Regions from separate parts of the [Limnothrix rosea] IAM M-220 genome, predicted to be linked through region 2. Evidence: predicted binding sites of a transcription regulator. Region 2 holds the regulator's gene; the other holds the start of a gene.
What was found. The regulator HrcA, encoded in region 2, represses chaperone genes, less so after heat shock. The targets are predictions, from matches to a motif close to TTAGCACTCNNANNNTNNGAGTGCTAA.

Region 1: a site for HrcA is predicted at 1,359-1,385, ahead of groL (chaperonin GroEL). Genes of this name have one in related genera too.

Annotation. Positions count from the first base shown of each region.
Region 1 covers NZ_MRBY01000016.1:62,269-70,253, forward strand. The annotation lists gene NIES208_RS08755 (CHAT domain-containing protein) at 1-1,180, opposite strand, end outside; gene groL (chaperonin GroEL) at 1,425-3,101, shown strand; gene ispE (4-(cytidine 5'-diphospho)-2-C-methyl-D-erythritol kinase) at 3,249-4,196, shown strand; gene dcm (DNA cytosine methyltransferase) at 4,227-5,570, opposite strand; gene NIES208_RS08775 (Eco47II family restriction endonuclease) at 5,608-6,363, opposite strand; gene NIES208_RS08780 (NAD(P)/FAD-dependent oxidoreductase) at 6,369-7,985, opposite strand, start outside.
Region 2 covers NZ_MRBY01000029.1:6,652-14,636, reverse strand. The annotation lists gene NIES208_RS11895 (D-alanyl-D-alanine carboxypeptidase) at 1-503, shown strand, start outside; gene NIES208_RS19680 (hypothetical protein) at 628-762, shown strand; gene NIES208_RS11890 (NAD(P)H-quinone oxidoreductase subunit 4) at 847-2,445, opposite strand; gene NIES208_RS11885 (rhodanese-like domain-containing protein) at 2,788-3,141, shown strand; gene hrcA (heat-inducible transcriptional repressor HrcA) at 3,298-4,353, shown strand; gene NIES208_RS11875 (DUF3110 domain-containing protein) at 4,407-4,814, opposite strand; gene NIES208_RS11870 (CHAT domain-containing protein) at 5,071-7,985, shown strand, end outside.

The sequences.
Region 1 (7,985 bases), on a different contig from region 2:
CGGTAATAGAGGACAATTTTGAGAGGATTTGCCCGTTAAATTCTGGGTGCATGTAGAGAATGGGCAATGTCCAAGCAGGAGAATTGAACTTAAATTGCGTCAATAGGGCTTGGCGGGCGATCGCCACGGATTCGTCTATGGGTTTGTGGTCACAGAGAGCTTGACTGAGGCTGGTGATCAAGGCCATTGCCTCATCGTCGCTAATGGGGTCGCGCATCGCTAAAACCGACGGTAATCCATGGTGAATTAATACTTCAGTTAGGCTACTGGCGGCGATCGCCCGATGATTTTGCTGGAAACATTTTGCCCCCCAACAAGAGTTAAATACAGCCAAGCGAATCCCGCTGCGAGTCAAGATTTGGGCGAGTTCTTTGCCGTTGAGAGCTTCAGTTTCACTCAGGAAAATTTTGCCGCCATCCGCTGCCGGTTCACCGTGACCACTATAAAAAAAGAGCTGATAATTTCTTTTCGTGAGAGCGTCAGCCAGTTCCGTTGAGGTGGGTTGAATGAGGATGTCGCCCTGCACTTTCCCAAAACTTTTCTTCTGCCAAATAGCCTGTAACCGCTTCGCTTCATTTTCTAAATCTAGACTTGTATTCCCATTTTCCGGCGTACCCAAAACCAACAAAATATTTAGCGATCGCCCAGTGGTTTGCAGTTGCAAAGGAGAAACATCACCGATTGTGCGACTGAAAAAAATCTGCGGATTGAGAGACACAGCTTGCTTCCCCATTTCTGGCTGCATAATCTCCCAAGGCAACGGCAACAAATTCGGATCGCGCATGTCTAATCGCAACCGTAACGACGATTTTTGCCCTAACGCTATGCCCTCAGCTCGCGCAAAACTTTCGGCGATCGCCTTTTGAAACAGCCATTGCCACATCTGCACACCGAGCCCCTGCATCAAGCGCGCACTCATAGACATTTCTGACCCAGGCAATAACGCCACCGGTTTGATTGCCCTTGTAATGGGATAATGGGGCGTTTGGTGGGGCGTAAAAATCTCCTGCCACGCCAGCCAGACGCTACTCAACTCTTCATCCCACAGCACATCTTCCTTCTCAACACCCCGCACAAAAGGCGTTGCCGCTGCCCAAATCACAAAATGATGCTCTTCCGGCGAATTATTGAGGCGATCGCACACCACTTGTAAAGAAGGAAGTTCAGCAGCTTTAGTCATCGACAATTTGAGCAAGTAAGTATTTCTAGTTTATGTCGTTTTAGAGGACTACTTCCCCCCGTGGTGTACATCGGATAGTCCCATGACCTAGATAACCGCCCAAAAAAACATCAATCCTGACCAAACACTCGACAAAAATCACCCCGAAGGAGGTTCGGGAATTCCTACAAGACAACAATTAGCAGTCGCCCCCTTTGAGTGCTAAATTTGCTAGTGAAGTTAACTCCTATAACTCAGAAATTTTATGTCTAAGATTGTCTCTTTTAAGGACGAATCCAGACGGTCTCTCGAAGCGGGTATTAATGCGCTCGCTGATGCCGTCAAAATTACATTAGGTCCTAAGGGTCGTAACGTATTACTGGAGAAGTCTTACGGCGCTCCCCAAATTGTTAATGACGGTATTACTGTCGCGAAGGAAATCGAGCTTTCAGATCCCCTCAAAAATACTGGTGCTCGTCTCATCCGTGAAGTCGCGGCAAAGACAAATGACAGTGCGGGTGATGGTACAACGACTGCGACTGTAATGGCTCAGGCTTTGATCCATGAAGGTCTCAAAAATGTTACGGCTGGTGCGAATCCCATCGCCCTCCGTCGTGGTATTGATGCTGCGGTGAAATTCCTCGTCGAAGAGATTGCCAATATTGCTAAGCCTGTGGAAGGTGAGGCGATCGCCCAGGTTGCGGCGGTATCTGCGGGCAACGACGATGAAGTCGGCAACATGATTTCCCAGGCGATGGAGAAAGTGACTAAAGACGGTGTGATTACCGTTGAAGAGTCTAAGTCCCTCGCAACAGAGCTTGATGTTGTCGAAGGTATGCAGCTCGACCGTGGCTACATGTCTCCCTATTTCGTCACTGACCAAGAGCGTCAAATTGTTGAGTTTGAAAACCCCCTCATCCTCATCACTGACAAGAAAATCTCGGCGATCGCCGACCTCGTCCCTGTCCTCGAAAAGGTTGCCCGTTCCAGCCAGCCTCTCCTAATCATTGCAGAGGACATCGAAGGTGAAGCTCTCGCAACTCTTGTTGTGAACAAAGCTCGTGGTGTGCTTAATGCTGCGGCAATTAAAGCACCTAGCTTCGGCGATCGCCGTAAGCAAATGCTTCAAGATATTGCAGTTCTTACCGGTGGCCGCGTCATTTCCGAGGAAGTCGGTCTAAACCTCGAAACCGTTGAGCTGGAAATGCTCGGTTCCGCTGAAAAGATTACCCTCACAAAAGAAACGACTACTGTTGTTTCCGGCGGCGGCTCTAAGAGCGATATCGACGCTCGCGTGGTGCAAATCCGTAAGCAGTTGGCTGAGACTGACTCTGAGTACGATGCTGAGAAACTCCAAGAGCGTATTGCGAAGCTCGCTGGTGGTGTTGCGGTAATCAAAGTTGGTGCAGCAACAGAGACCGAACTGAAAGATCGCAAACTCCGCATTGAAGATGCGCTTAATGCAACTAAGGCAGCCGTGGACGAAGGTATCGTTCCCGGCGGCGGTACTACTCTCATTCACCTTGCTGGCAAGCTCGCAAGCGTTGAAGCCTCTCTCACTGATGCTGAGGAAAAACTCGGTGTGAGTATTGTTGCCCGTGCCCTCGAAGCGCCCCTCCGCCAACTTGCGGATAATGCCGGTGCGGAAGGTTCCGTTGTTGTTGAGCATGTTCGTGAAAGTGATATGAACATCGGCTTTAACGCTGCAACTGGTGAGTATGTCGATATGATTGCGGCGGGTATTATTGACCCTGCTAAGGTTGTTCGTTCTGTACTCCAGAATGCTGGTTCTATTGCCGGAATGGTGATTACAACTGAAGCGCTTGTTGTCGAAAAGCCTGAACCTGAAGCTGCTGCACCCGACATGGGTGGCATGGGCGGCATGGGCGGCGGCATGCCCGGTATGGGCGGCATGGGAATGCCCGGCATGGGAATGATGTAATCCCCTCTTGACTCCAAAAATAAGATTGAGTTTTTAAAGCATCCTGCGGGGTGCTTTTTTCTTGACGAAGAATAATTGCTGAGAAGCGTTCCCAAATGAGGGGCAAAAACGGATAATGGTGGGCGGTTTACTGCTTGGTGATGTGTGATGTCCGGCTACCTTTTGACTGCTCCTGCGAAGATTAATCTCTACCTCGAAATTTTGGGCGATCGCCCTGATGGTTTCCATGAGCTAGTGATGGTGATGCAAACAATTGCCTTGAGCGATCGCATTGAAGTCAGTTCCCACCGTGGCAAGGGCATCAACCTCTATTGCAAACAGCCCCTAGTACCCCTAGACGAACGCAACATTGCCTACCGCGCAGCGCAGTTAATGATGGCGCGTTTTCCCCATGCCTATGAAGAATTTGGCGGCGTTGATATTACGATTGAGAAAAATATTCCAGTGGCCGCAGGCTTGGCTGGCGGGTCGGGTAATGGCGCAGCAGTTTTGGTGGGCTTAAATCTACTCTGGCAGCTGGGTCTTACTCAACCGGACTTGCGTATCTTGGCGGCGGAGCTGGGTTCCGATGTGCCATTTTGTATTGGCGGTGGCACGGCGATCGCCACAGGACGCGGTGAAATCCTTGACCCATTACCGGATCTCGATGGCATTCCCATTGTCCTCGCCAAATATAGCAATATCGCCGTTTCAACTCCTTGGGCCTATCAGACCTACCGTGCCCAATTTGAGGATGGCTATCTCCGTGATGACGAAAGCTGGCAAGATCGGATGACACAAATCCATTCCGGTGGCCTAATTCAAGCAATTCAAACTAAAAATATCCAGGCGATCGCCGCCGAACTCCACAACGATTTAGAAAAAGTTGTTTTACCCGCATTTCCTCAAGTTCAAACCTTAAGAGATTGCTTCGCTAAACATGGGGCGATCGGCACAATGATGTCCGGTTCTGGGCCAAGCGTCTTTGCCATTTGCGAGTCCGTTGAACAGGCCAATCAACTCAAAACATCTGTCTCCACCGAGCTTAATAGCCCTGATCTAGATTTGTGGGTTACCCAAATTTCATGTCATGGCATCCAAGCTGCAACTCTCTAATGATGAAGACTGATCACCCTAAGTAGAGTTTTAGAAAGTTAGCTCTAATTGTTTACATGTAGGTGTTTTTGTTTTCGCAGAATTTTTCTGTTCCGACAATGTCTGCATACTAACTGGATGTTCAATTTCATTCAATAATCTGACAAGTGATCGCCCAACAGCATAAGCTAAATTAACAGGCACCGCATTCCCGATTTGTCGATACTGAGAAGAGATTGAACCAATAAATTTCCACTCATCAGGAAAAGTTTGGATTCTTGCATATTCACGAACGGTAAGCGGTCGAGTTTCTTGTGGATGACACCTTTCCGTTTGCTTTTGAGCTGGTGCACAAGTCAAGGTCAAACTTGGTTCATCCCACGCCAATCTTCTTGCTATACCTGTTTTACCACCACCTAAAAAATAGCTTTTTTTCATATACTCACGCTGTAAATGATCCGGTAAATCTCGCCAATAACCACCTTCTGGAACATGGGACAAAATTTCTGCTTTACGTTGAGAATAAGTTTGTCCTACGGACTCAGAAACTTCACTAGAGTAGAGAGAGCCACCCTTTAGTGCATCCCTCACAGTCATTAATTTGTAGTAAGGATCTGGCCATTTAAACTGGGTAACAGAGCCTAAATCTTTACGTATAGCAATGAGGAATAACCTTTCTCGCTTTTGCGGTACTTTGTAGAAAATAGCTTTCAATACACGTGGTTCTATAAGTTCGTAACCTAACTCTTGAATAACATTTTTAATTGTAGATAAAGTCTTACCATCATCATGCTTGAGAAGACCAGCAACGTTTTCAGCAAGAAAAATTTTAGGATTTATTTCACGCACAGCTCGTGCAAACTCAAAAAACAAGGTTCCTCTGGTATCTTCAAATCCTAATTTCTTACCTGCATAGGAAAACGCTTGACAAGGAAAACCTCCAGAAAGGATATCAACTTTGTTTTTATAATCGAAGAAATCAACTTGAGAAATATCATCCTCAATAACATTCCAGCTTGGTCGATTATGTCTGAGAGTTTTACAAGCATTTTTATCAATTTCATTAAAAAGTATTCCATTAAATCCAGCTTTCTCCAAACCAATTGCTAATCCTCCAGCACCAGCAAAAAGCTCTACTGATTGATATGCCCGACAGGGTTTAATTGCTAATTCTTGGTTCCATTGACTACTTAAAAGCTGCTGAAAAACATCAAAATATTTTAAATGTTCAATATGATACTGAGGCATTCCTTTACGTTGGCTTTCATACTGATCTGGGATCAGTTTTCCACTACGATGCCATTTGCTCAAAGTGCATTTTGAAATCCCTAAAATATCAGCTACTTGTGCTGCTGAATAATATTCATAGACTGGATTATGGAACGTTTTATTCACAAATTTAGAAGAACAAGTTTTCAATGAAATCAAAGTTTTATTCGGGCTTAATATGGAAGCTGTCGAAACCTTGATATTTCTCAAATGCCATCATATATAAGCTAGTCAAAAAATCATCGGAAATATCAGATAACTCTTCTAAAACAGTGTTTGTAATGGCATTGAGAATATCAAGACTTACTACAGCGTCGTGAATAATACGTGGCAAATTAGCACAGAGCTTCTGATATGCCATTGCGTCCCCTGTCACTATTGTATAAAACTGATCTATCGATACACGGCAAATATTAGGATGTTGGGTCTGCTGTCCATCCAAAGAGATAATCCAAGGAACATTTTGGCTATTTTTAGCAATAACTTCTACTAAAAAACACAGTGATTGATTATTTTTAAGGAGTTGAGCTTGCATTCTCATATATGTTTTTTGAGATGAAGATGAATTCATTGTATTATGCTTATTTTTAATCTCCGCAAATATACATTTCTTTTTGTTAACAACATCGAAGCCTTGCTTAGGAACTTCCCAATCTGGAGAAATATGCTGAAATAAATTCTGATGAAAATAGCCAATATGGTTTGAGTTGGATTTATCAATCTGCCTCATACATTCCGTCAAGATAATATCTTCGATACTTTTTCCGTAAATTTCGGCATCGAAAGTCAACTTAATTGGATCAATTAAATTTTTGTTGAATTCTTTGAGGCTTATAGAAAATCTATATTTTTGGACTGTCTTTTTGACATGTTCAAAGATCATATCGTCATCAATGAAACCCAAGTTATAGTTATCCATGTTATTTACGTACCTGTTTGCAGGCGGTATCTCAGACTCAACAATGTTAACCAAAGACTAGGGTATTTTTTCTCTAGCCAATCTTGGGAATTATCGAGAAATTGCGGTAACCAACCCATAATTAAAAAGCTCAAAATCGCATCAAAAGTGAACGCGAGATAAGCGCCAACCCAACGAATAAAGTCTTTTGCACCGGCCATTTCCCAAATCCATGTGAGCAGTAATGGGTTTTGACGCGCCGCGACGATCGCCAATTTATTAAACACGAGCCAACTGGTGCGGTCTTTAATAAAGGTCTCGGCAATTTCTGGGGGGGAATCGGCCAATAGCCCAAAGAAGGTATTGAGCATCGCATTAACGCGTTGGGGCGGCAAATTGCTATGGGTCGGCACCATCATCCCCTTCGAAAATAGCCAAGTGACGGCGATATTGCTTTGGTAGGCTCGAATTTTATTGAGGTTTTTGGTGTCGAGTAGGTCTTGTTTTAGGGCAATGTCTAGAAGTGTGGTCAGGCGGTCGAGATTACGCACTAGTGAACCAAAACCTGTAAAGACGAGGGGAGATTGCAAAGAAGCGGCATCACCGATCGCCAACAGCCGATCAAAAGCCACCGTGCGATCGCCGGATCCGACATTAAAATAACCGGGAATATAGCCAAAAGTCGCCTTTTCAAAGGTCAGCTCATCCATGTCGCAACGACGGTACTCCGGCAAAATATTAAAGAAATCCTCGTACATTTCCAAGAGAGAACCAGGATTATCAGGATGTGCTTCATGGTAGTGAAATAAATAGATAGTGAACTCATCGTCCTTACCAGGAAACAGTTCCCAAATCAGCTGTCTGCCCCGGGAAATATCGCCATGGGAATTGAGCACATCGCCATAATCCGCGTCCCATACCTCTTTATCAAAACCTTTAATGACTCCGCCCACTGTCGGACAAATGCTATCAAAAGGGCGACCTTTATTCAGCTGTGCTGCAATTGGTGACGCTGTGCCCATCGCATCCATTACAAGACGAGATTGGGCAATTTTTTCTGCGCCAGACTTGATATTTTTCGTGAAAACTTTAGCTTGTTTCGCGCCAATATCAGCACGCACAAATTCTGTTTCATCCCAAATTTCACCGCCCGCTGCTAATAGTTTTTCGCCGCATTTTTCTAGGAGCAATTCCGAGGCGATCGCCACATTAAGAACCGTGGGAGTGTAAAGAATATTTGCCTTGAGACTTGGAGGATTATTACCATCAAAAAACTTACTAAAGCCATTTTTATATTCCCGGGCAATCAGCTCTTCAATTTCAGCTTCATCAAATAAACCGAGATTAATCAGACTTTGCAGCTCACTACGGGAAATATTCCACTCCCGATTCATCCGCCCAAAAGGCAACCGCTCAATCAATAAAACCTTATAGCCCAGCCGTGCCATCACAGCTGCATGGATCACCCCTAGCGCCCCACCAACATAAACCAGATCAAAACTTGGCAAACGATCATCCGGTTCACTAGCCTGCTCAAAAATGACCCGCTTCGGTTCCTGCGGATTTTTTACCGTTTCACGCCACCGCTTTTCCCACCAATAGGCACGCTGGAGGTCAAATTCTCCCTGGGGAAATTTCTGGAA
Region 2 (7,985 bases):
TTGCCCAAGATCTAGAGATTCCCGAAAACGAACTACAGCTGATTAATGGCTCTGGACTAGGCGTTGAAAATCGCATCTCCCCAAGAGCAGCAGTCATGATGTTTCAGGCAATTGATCGTTCCATCGACTCCGAGACCCTTGCCATTTCCGATTTATTTCCCGTTGCCGGACGAGATACACGCGGCACCATGATTGACCGCAAAATGCCAAAAGGAATTATTGCCAAAACCGGAACCCTCAACCAAGTCAGTGCCTTGGCGGGCATGATTCCGACAAGTGAACATGGCGACGTTTGGTTTGCCATCATTAATAACGGCACATGGGATATTCGCGGCTATCGCAAGCAACAGGATCAACTATTACAAAGTCTCGATGGCCATTGGCAGCTAACACCACTAGCTTCTATGTTGATCGATATTTCTAAAGACTTTTTCGGTAATCCTGAGCGTATCGAACTGGTTTCCAGTGCTGCTCTAGTGAACGATGGGACTTCATCTGAGTAACGGGATCGACTAAAACAAGACTATTGAGAGTGCTCAATATTGCATAGACCTCTTCCATAAGCCTGTAAATTGAACAAATCAATAATGGTTTCGAGTTAAAAAAGAAGATTTTGCAAAAATCCTAATGAGAGCAGCTTGTCGCAGTATTACGCAAAATCAAACCTTAATCCCCTGTGCCAATGATGGGGCTTTTGCTCTAAACGCCGTCAATAGCAACGAACCCGTGACTTCAGCTGAACAAATTTCTCCGTTGCCCTGATTTGACGCAAAAAGAAAATCCCCCGCCAACGCAGCAGAGGATTTTGAAAACAAGCCATTAAAGACTTTGTGGCTTTATAAATGGCTATTTATATTGTGAGATTGGCTCAATTTCCGGCGCGCGGAAAAATGCCAGATCAGACGCATTGGCCTTAGCCATCTGATTTAAGCTGGGCACGGAAGCACGCAACACTTCTGTTAGGTGCTCTGTGGTGGAAGCATAAATCTGGGTGACGGCTTTTGGATAAAGGCCGATACCAATGATTGGAATGAGTAAGCAGGCAACAATAAACACTTCCCGTGGCTCTGCATCTACAAGGGCTTCGTGTTCGACCAGCTCTTTATTCTCCGGGCCGTAAAGGATTTCCCGCAACATGGAGAGGAGATAAATAGGCGTAAGAATAACACCGATCGCCGCCAAGATAACGACAATGACACGGAAAGTGGGGCTATAGGCATCACTGGTGGCAAAACCGACGAAGACCATCAGCTCTGCCACAAAACCACTCATACCCGGCAAGGCGAGGGAGGCAAAAGAGCAGGTTGTCCACATGGCAAAGATTTTTTTCATCTTCTTACCAACGCCGCCCATTTCATCAAGCATGAGGGTGTGGGTGCGGTCGTAGGTAGAACCGACCATAAAGAAGAGGCTGGCTCCAATTAAACCGTGGGAAATCATTTGCAGCATTGCGCCGCTGGTTCCTAGGTCAGTGAAGGATGCCATCCCGATGAGCACAAAGCCCATGTGGGAAATGGAGGAATAGGCAATTTTGCGTTTGAGGTTGCGCTGGGCAAAGGATGTCAAGGCAGCATAAACAATGTTGACAACACCTAAAATGACGAGCACTGGGCCAAAAAGGGCGTGGGCATCGGGTAACATCCCGGCATTCATCCGCAATAGGGCATAGCCACCCATCTTAAGGAGGATCCCGGCGAGGAGCATGTGTGCTGGTGCTGTTGCTTCACCGTGGGCATCGGGCAACCAAGTGTGTAGTGGAAAAATGGGAAGTTTTACGCCGTAGGCGATGAGTAAACCGCTGTACAAAAGAAGTTGGAGGTTCAGACCAAAGTCTTTGTTGGCGATCGCCGTCATGTCGAAGGTGACCGTATCACCGTGGAACGCCATGGTGAGGGCTGCGATTAAAATAAAGAGCGATCCCCCGGCGGTGTAAATAATAAACTTAGTCGCTGCATAGAGACGTTTTTTACCGCCCCAAATGGAGAGAATGAGATATACCGGGACAAGCTCTAGCTCCCATGTAAAGAAAAACAAGAGCATATCTTGTACCGCGAAGACCGCAATCTGACCGCCGTACATCAGCAGCATCAGAAAGTAGAACAATTTTGGCTTAAAGGTAACCGGCCAAGCTGCAAGGGTGGCAAGGGTCGTAATAAAACCAGTAAGCAAAATCAGGGGCATGGACAGACCGTCTGCACCGACTGACCAACGGAGGCCGATCGCCTCAACCCAGGTATAGCTTTCAGTGAGTTGCAGCTCAGAGCTACTAAAGTCATAGCTCGTGTAGAAGGCGGCAACGATAATGGTGAAATTGATAAGACCTACAGTTAGGGCGAACCATCGTACTGTTTTACCGTCTTTATCTGGGATGATCGGCAGAAATAAAGCTGCAACGATGGGAAATAGAATAATCGTGGATAACCACGGAAAATTGGCAAAATCCATACAAACTCAAGTAATGGCTGTTTTCTTAAACAAATAAAACGTCTAATCAGATGTCGTGCTGGGAAGGTGAGGCGATCGCCAACGGCTAGGGCATATTAGGATGTCCTCCACTGCTTCGATAGACCTCTACTGTTACTTGTACCATTCTGAAATTGGGGTGAGCACTTGATCGCAGGAACTGCAATACTCCTTAACTTTGAACAGTTTTGTGACAAACTGAAACACCGACAACATTGGCATAACCCCCCTAAAACTTTCTAAATTATTAATGAAATTTTCCCGCTTTTTGTGCAGCTGTCATTACATTTGCTAACACGATAAAAACATCAAAAAAAAGACCCTATGACTACGACCTTCCAAGAAATTTCGGTACAAACCCTTGCAGAAAAAATGGCGATCGCCAAAGAACTAGACCAAGATTTACAGCTCATTGATGTGCGAGAACCCCAAGAAATAGAGATCTGCTCCATCGACGGCTTTAAAGTACTTTCTCTGAGCAAATTTGAAGAGTGGTCCCCCACAATTACCCAAGACTTCGACCCCACCATGCCAACCTATGTCCTTTGTCACCACGGCATGCGCTCTGCCCAAATGTGCCAGTGGCTACAACAAAATGGCTTTACCAATCCCATCAATATTATGGGTGGCATCGATGCCTATTCCCTAAGCGTTGACCGCAGCGTACCCCGCTACTAGTCAAAAGGAAGAAATCAGCTATACTAGCTGCCACAGATTGAGTTTATTTCTTAAAATAAAGCAATCTTTTTTATGGATCCTATGACGAACAAAATTAATATTTCTTTAACACTTGCCACATAATTTACGGGCTTAACCTGTTCCCCATTACACTTTATGGCTGCTCAAAATATTCTTAATCCGAGATACCAAAATATTTTTCGGGCAACGGTCAATCACTATATTTCTACCGCTGAACCCGTTGGGTCTAAAACCCTAGTCAAGGAATATGATTTTCAGGTGAGCTCAGCCACGATTCGGAATGTCATGGGGAAACTCGAAAAGGCAGGTTTTTTGTATCAACCCCACGTATCTGCGGGGCGTATTCCGTCCGATTCTGGCTATCGTTTTTATGTCGATGAATTGTTAACACCAAATCACCAGACACGCCAAAAAGTCCGTCAGACGCTCCATCAACAGTCCGATGAACAGCTTTGGGGTCTAGAAGCGACCCTAAAGCAAGCTAATCAGATTTTGGCGACTTTGAGTGGCTATATTGCCTTAATTACTGTTCCCCAGCAACACCATGCCAGATTGCGACATTTGCAGTTACTGCCTCTCTCGTCAAACAAAATTATTATGGTTGTGGTGACTGATACGTTTCAGCCCCAATCTGTTGCCCTAGAGCTAGAGTCCGATCCCGATGAATTGGCAATTCTCGCGAATTTTTTAAATCATCATCTCCAAGGGCGATCGCTGGAAGAGATTTCTAGACTAGACTTAGAAGCGCTAGATCAGGATTTTCGCCACTGTGCCGAGGTGTTACAAACGGTGTGCCAAACGGTTGCCAAGGTGAATCAGAGTAATATTTCGACACCGATTTTAGTCCATGGCATTTCTGAAGTACTGCGCCAACCTGAATTTTCGCAACTGACGCAACTACAGACACTTTTGCATCTCATCGAGGCGCGCCAGGAGCAGCTCGTCCCGGTAATGTTTAACCGTGATGGCGATGAGCGTACAACGCTGATCCACATTGGTGTAGAAAATCCCCTAGAACCTATGAAAACCTGCGCCATGGTTTCCGCCAACTACTACCAAGAAGAAGTCCCCGTTGGTAGTGTCGGTGTGATTGGCCCAACGCGGATGTTCTATGAAAATGCGATCGCCCTTGTGGAAGCTACCGCCGACTATATTTCTGCCAGCCTCACAGCCCAACCGGAATTAGCCTAAACTCTGGTGTGTAATAAACACGGTGGCTCCATAGAGTGAGACCAAAGATAGACCTAAAGTAACCCTTCTAATTGCTGACGAATACGCTCTAGCTCATCATCAGACAGATCACTTTCATCTTCACTTTCTGTTTTTTCTGACTTTTCTGCTTTTGCCTCATAGCTACCAGACTCGCTCCAGTCAGTTTCGTCGACATTATTCTCTGGTGGTACAGCTAATTGTCCGGGGGCGATGCGATCATAGCCGTAGTCAGCACCTTCACAAAATTCGATAATGTCTCGATCTTCCATGCCTTCTACCGTCACTGGCGGAAAATCTTGAGCCTCCAACATTAGAGCAAAGCGAGTCGCATCATCTTTATCTTCAAACATTAAGATCTTGTTGCGATCGCCCTCTTGGAGCGTGTGAATACCCTCGTTTTCGGTACGGGCATTAAATAAAAGGACGTAGACTAAACTCATAGATGATCTTCTCACTAACTAACATTTTCTCAAATCGAAGTTATTGCAAAGATTAAAGCGGGGATTCCGTTTGAGGTTGGCTTAAATATCATAATCATAGGACGGCGTGGGTGTATTGAAAAACTCGGGACTACTTGCCCCAATTAAAAGTGCTAACTAGACTATTGTGTTGGCGGGTAACCTGTTGCCATGGTCATTTTCCCCATTAGAAAAAAGAGTTCTAATCAGTCATCTCAGCCAGCTTGAGGAGTTTTACGTGTCTTATTTTCGCTTATTGTTTGCCACCATTGGCTTGAGTTTTAGCTGTTTGACAATACCGGCGATCGCCCAGATTACGCCCACGGCAAACACAACCAATACCGTCGTTACAAATAATGGTGAAAACTGGAATATTTCTGGCGGGATCACTTCTGGGGATGGTCATAATCTATTTCACGATTTTCAGGATTTTAATGTCGGTACAAATCAAAGTGCGACATTTGTCAGTACGCCAGCGATTCAAAATATTTTGTCTAGGGTCAGTGGCGCTAATCCTTCTCTAATTGATGGTTTGCTTAGTGTTGGTGGTAGTAATGCCAACCTATATTTAATCAATCCTAGTGGCATTGTTTTCGGTGAAAATGCCCAATTAAATTTATCAGCGGACTTTACTGCAACTACGGCTACAGGAGTCGGTTTCGGTGATGCTCCTTGGTCAGGGGCAACGAATTATGCAGAGCTTGTTGGTACGCCCAACCAATTTTTCTTTGATGGTACTGGCGGCATTATTAATGGCGCAGATTTAGCGGTTAATGCAGGCCAAAGGATTAATCTTTTTGCTTCACAGATTATCAACACAGGTTCACTGACCGCGTCAGGGGGAACGATCAATCTCACGGCTGTACCGGGTACAAATACGCTACGACTATCCCAAGCTGGTCAATTGCTTAATCTCGAATTTAATCATGGTGCGCCGACAACTTTTGTTGATATTCCTCGTTTGTTGACAGGACATGATTTAGAGACGGGTGTCACTTTAAATAATGGCGCGGCCAAGCTAAGCGCTACGAATGTAACTATTTCCAGTGATTCTGGGGATTTATTTTTTAGTGGGGCGCTAGATGTCAGTGGTAATACTGGTGGTGTAGCCACATTACTGGGTCAAGAAATGATTCTCACCGGAGCCAATATCGATGGGTCTGGCTTGAATGGCGGCGGTGAAATCTATATTGGAGGCGATCGCCAAGGACAGGGCTTATTCACAAATGCCAATAATGTTTTTGTTGACCAAAATTCGAACATTACAGCGGCGGCGATCGCCGCAGGAGATGGCGGTAAAGTCATTGTCTGGTCTGACCAATCGACATTTTTCTATGGCAACATCAATGCAAAAGGCGGACGACTGGGTGGCGACGGCGGTTTTGTCGAAGTCAGCGGTAAACAATATCTTGATTTTCAAGGGCGAGTTGATCTGCGATCGCCCCTAGGCCAAGACGGACAACTGCTTTTAGACCCCACAGATATCACCATTTCCAACAGCACAACAAGTCCAAGCCTCAATTTTGCTGCCGGAACCTTTAGCGATCCCAGTAACAGCCCCTCAAACCTCAACATTATCACCCTACAAAACCAACTAGCTCTAGGCAATGTCCTAGTCACCACCGCCTCCGGTAACACTGATTTAGGCAACATTACCGTCACCGCCCCCATTACTTGGTCCAGTGGCAACGCCCTCGAACTCAGAGCAGACAACGACATCATTGTCAGAGCAGATATCACCAGTACAAATCAAGACTCAGCACTGACCCTCACCGCAAATAACGACATTAAGCTCGAAGGAACCATTCAAATTGGGGCATTTGATAGCTCCACCATGACCATAAACTTCGTCGCCGATGCAGACGGTAATAGCACAGGCACAGTAACCCAAGGCAATAACGTCATCTTAGAAAATGGGTTTGACTTTGACGAATCAGATTTTGATGGTGAATTTGGAGATGAAGAATTCGGAGATGAATTTGATGATGAATTTGGCGACGACGAGTTTGATGATGAATTTGACGATGAGTTCGGCGACGACGAGTTTGATGATGAATTTGATGATGAATTTGGCGATGATGACGAAGAATTTGGTGAAGGAGAAGAAGACGACGAATTTGACGAAGACGATGAAGAATTTAGTGAAGGAGAAGAAGACGACGAATTTGACGAAGACGATGAAGAGTTTGCAAGCGATTTTGACTATGAATACGAATATGAAGATGGCGACTGGAGCGATGAAGAATATGAGGATTTAGAAGACGATTTTTTTGATGACTATGGTGATCACTTTGGTTTATCGGCGAAACCAAGTACAAACTTTGACGCAGTGCAATCAAAACTGGCTGAGATTCAATCTTTACTCGATATTGAGCCTGCCATTATCTATGTGGCATTTCGAGAAAAAGAATCGCGAGGCACAAAACAATCGTCAAAACAGACCATTGGCAAAGACAACAATATTCTGTGGCAATTCGACGAAAATGCCCGCCAAAATTATCTTGATGTGGGTCGAGAAGTCCGCGATGATGATGAATTAGAACTCGTGATGCTGACTGCTAGTGGCAAAGTTGTGCGTCGCCGCATCGTTGGCAGTAGTAGAGAAGCTATTTTGCAAGCGTCACGCTCCTTCCACCGCAGCGTTACGGCTCCCCGTTTAGGTAAATCCTATTTACGTTCTGCGCAGTATTTCTATGATCTGCTGATCAAACCCCTTGAGGCGGAGCTCAACGAATCTCAAATCGACAATTTGACGTTTGTAATGGATCGTGGGCTGCGGACTCTACCTTTGGCGGCACTGCATGATGGTGAAGAGTTTGTCATCGAAAAGTATAGTGTGGGTATGATGCCTAGCTTTGCTTTGACCCAAACGGACTATGTCAATTTACGAGAAAGTCAGGTGCTGGCCATGGGGGCTTCGGAATTTCAGCAGCAAAGTGATTTGCCTGCGGTGCCTGTGGAGTTGTCGGTCATTGCCGATCGCCTCTGGGAAGGTGATGTTTACTTGGAAAATCAATTTACAGTAGAGCGTTTACTAGCGGCGCGCGATCGCCAAGAGTACGGCATTTTACACCTTGCCACCCATGGTGAATTTTTGCCGGGAGCACTGGATCGTTCCTATATTCAGTTTTGGGATCAACGCTTATCCCTAGC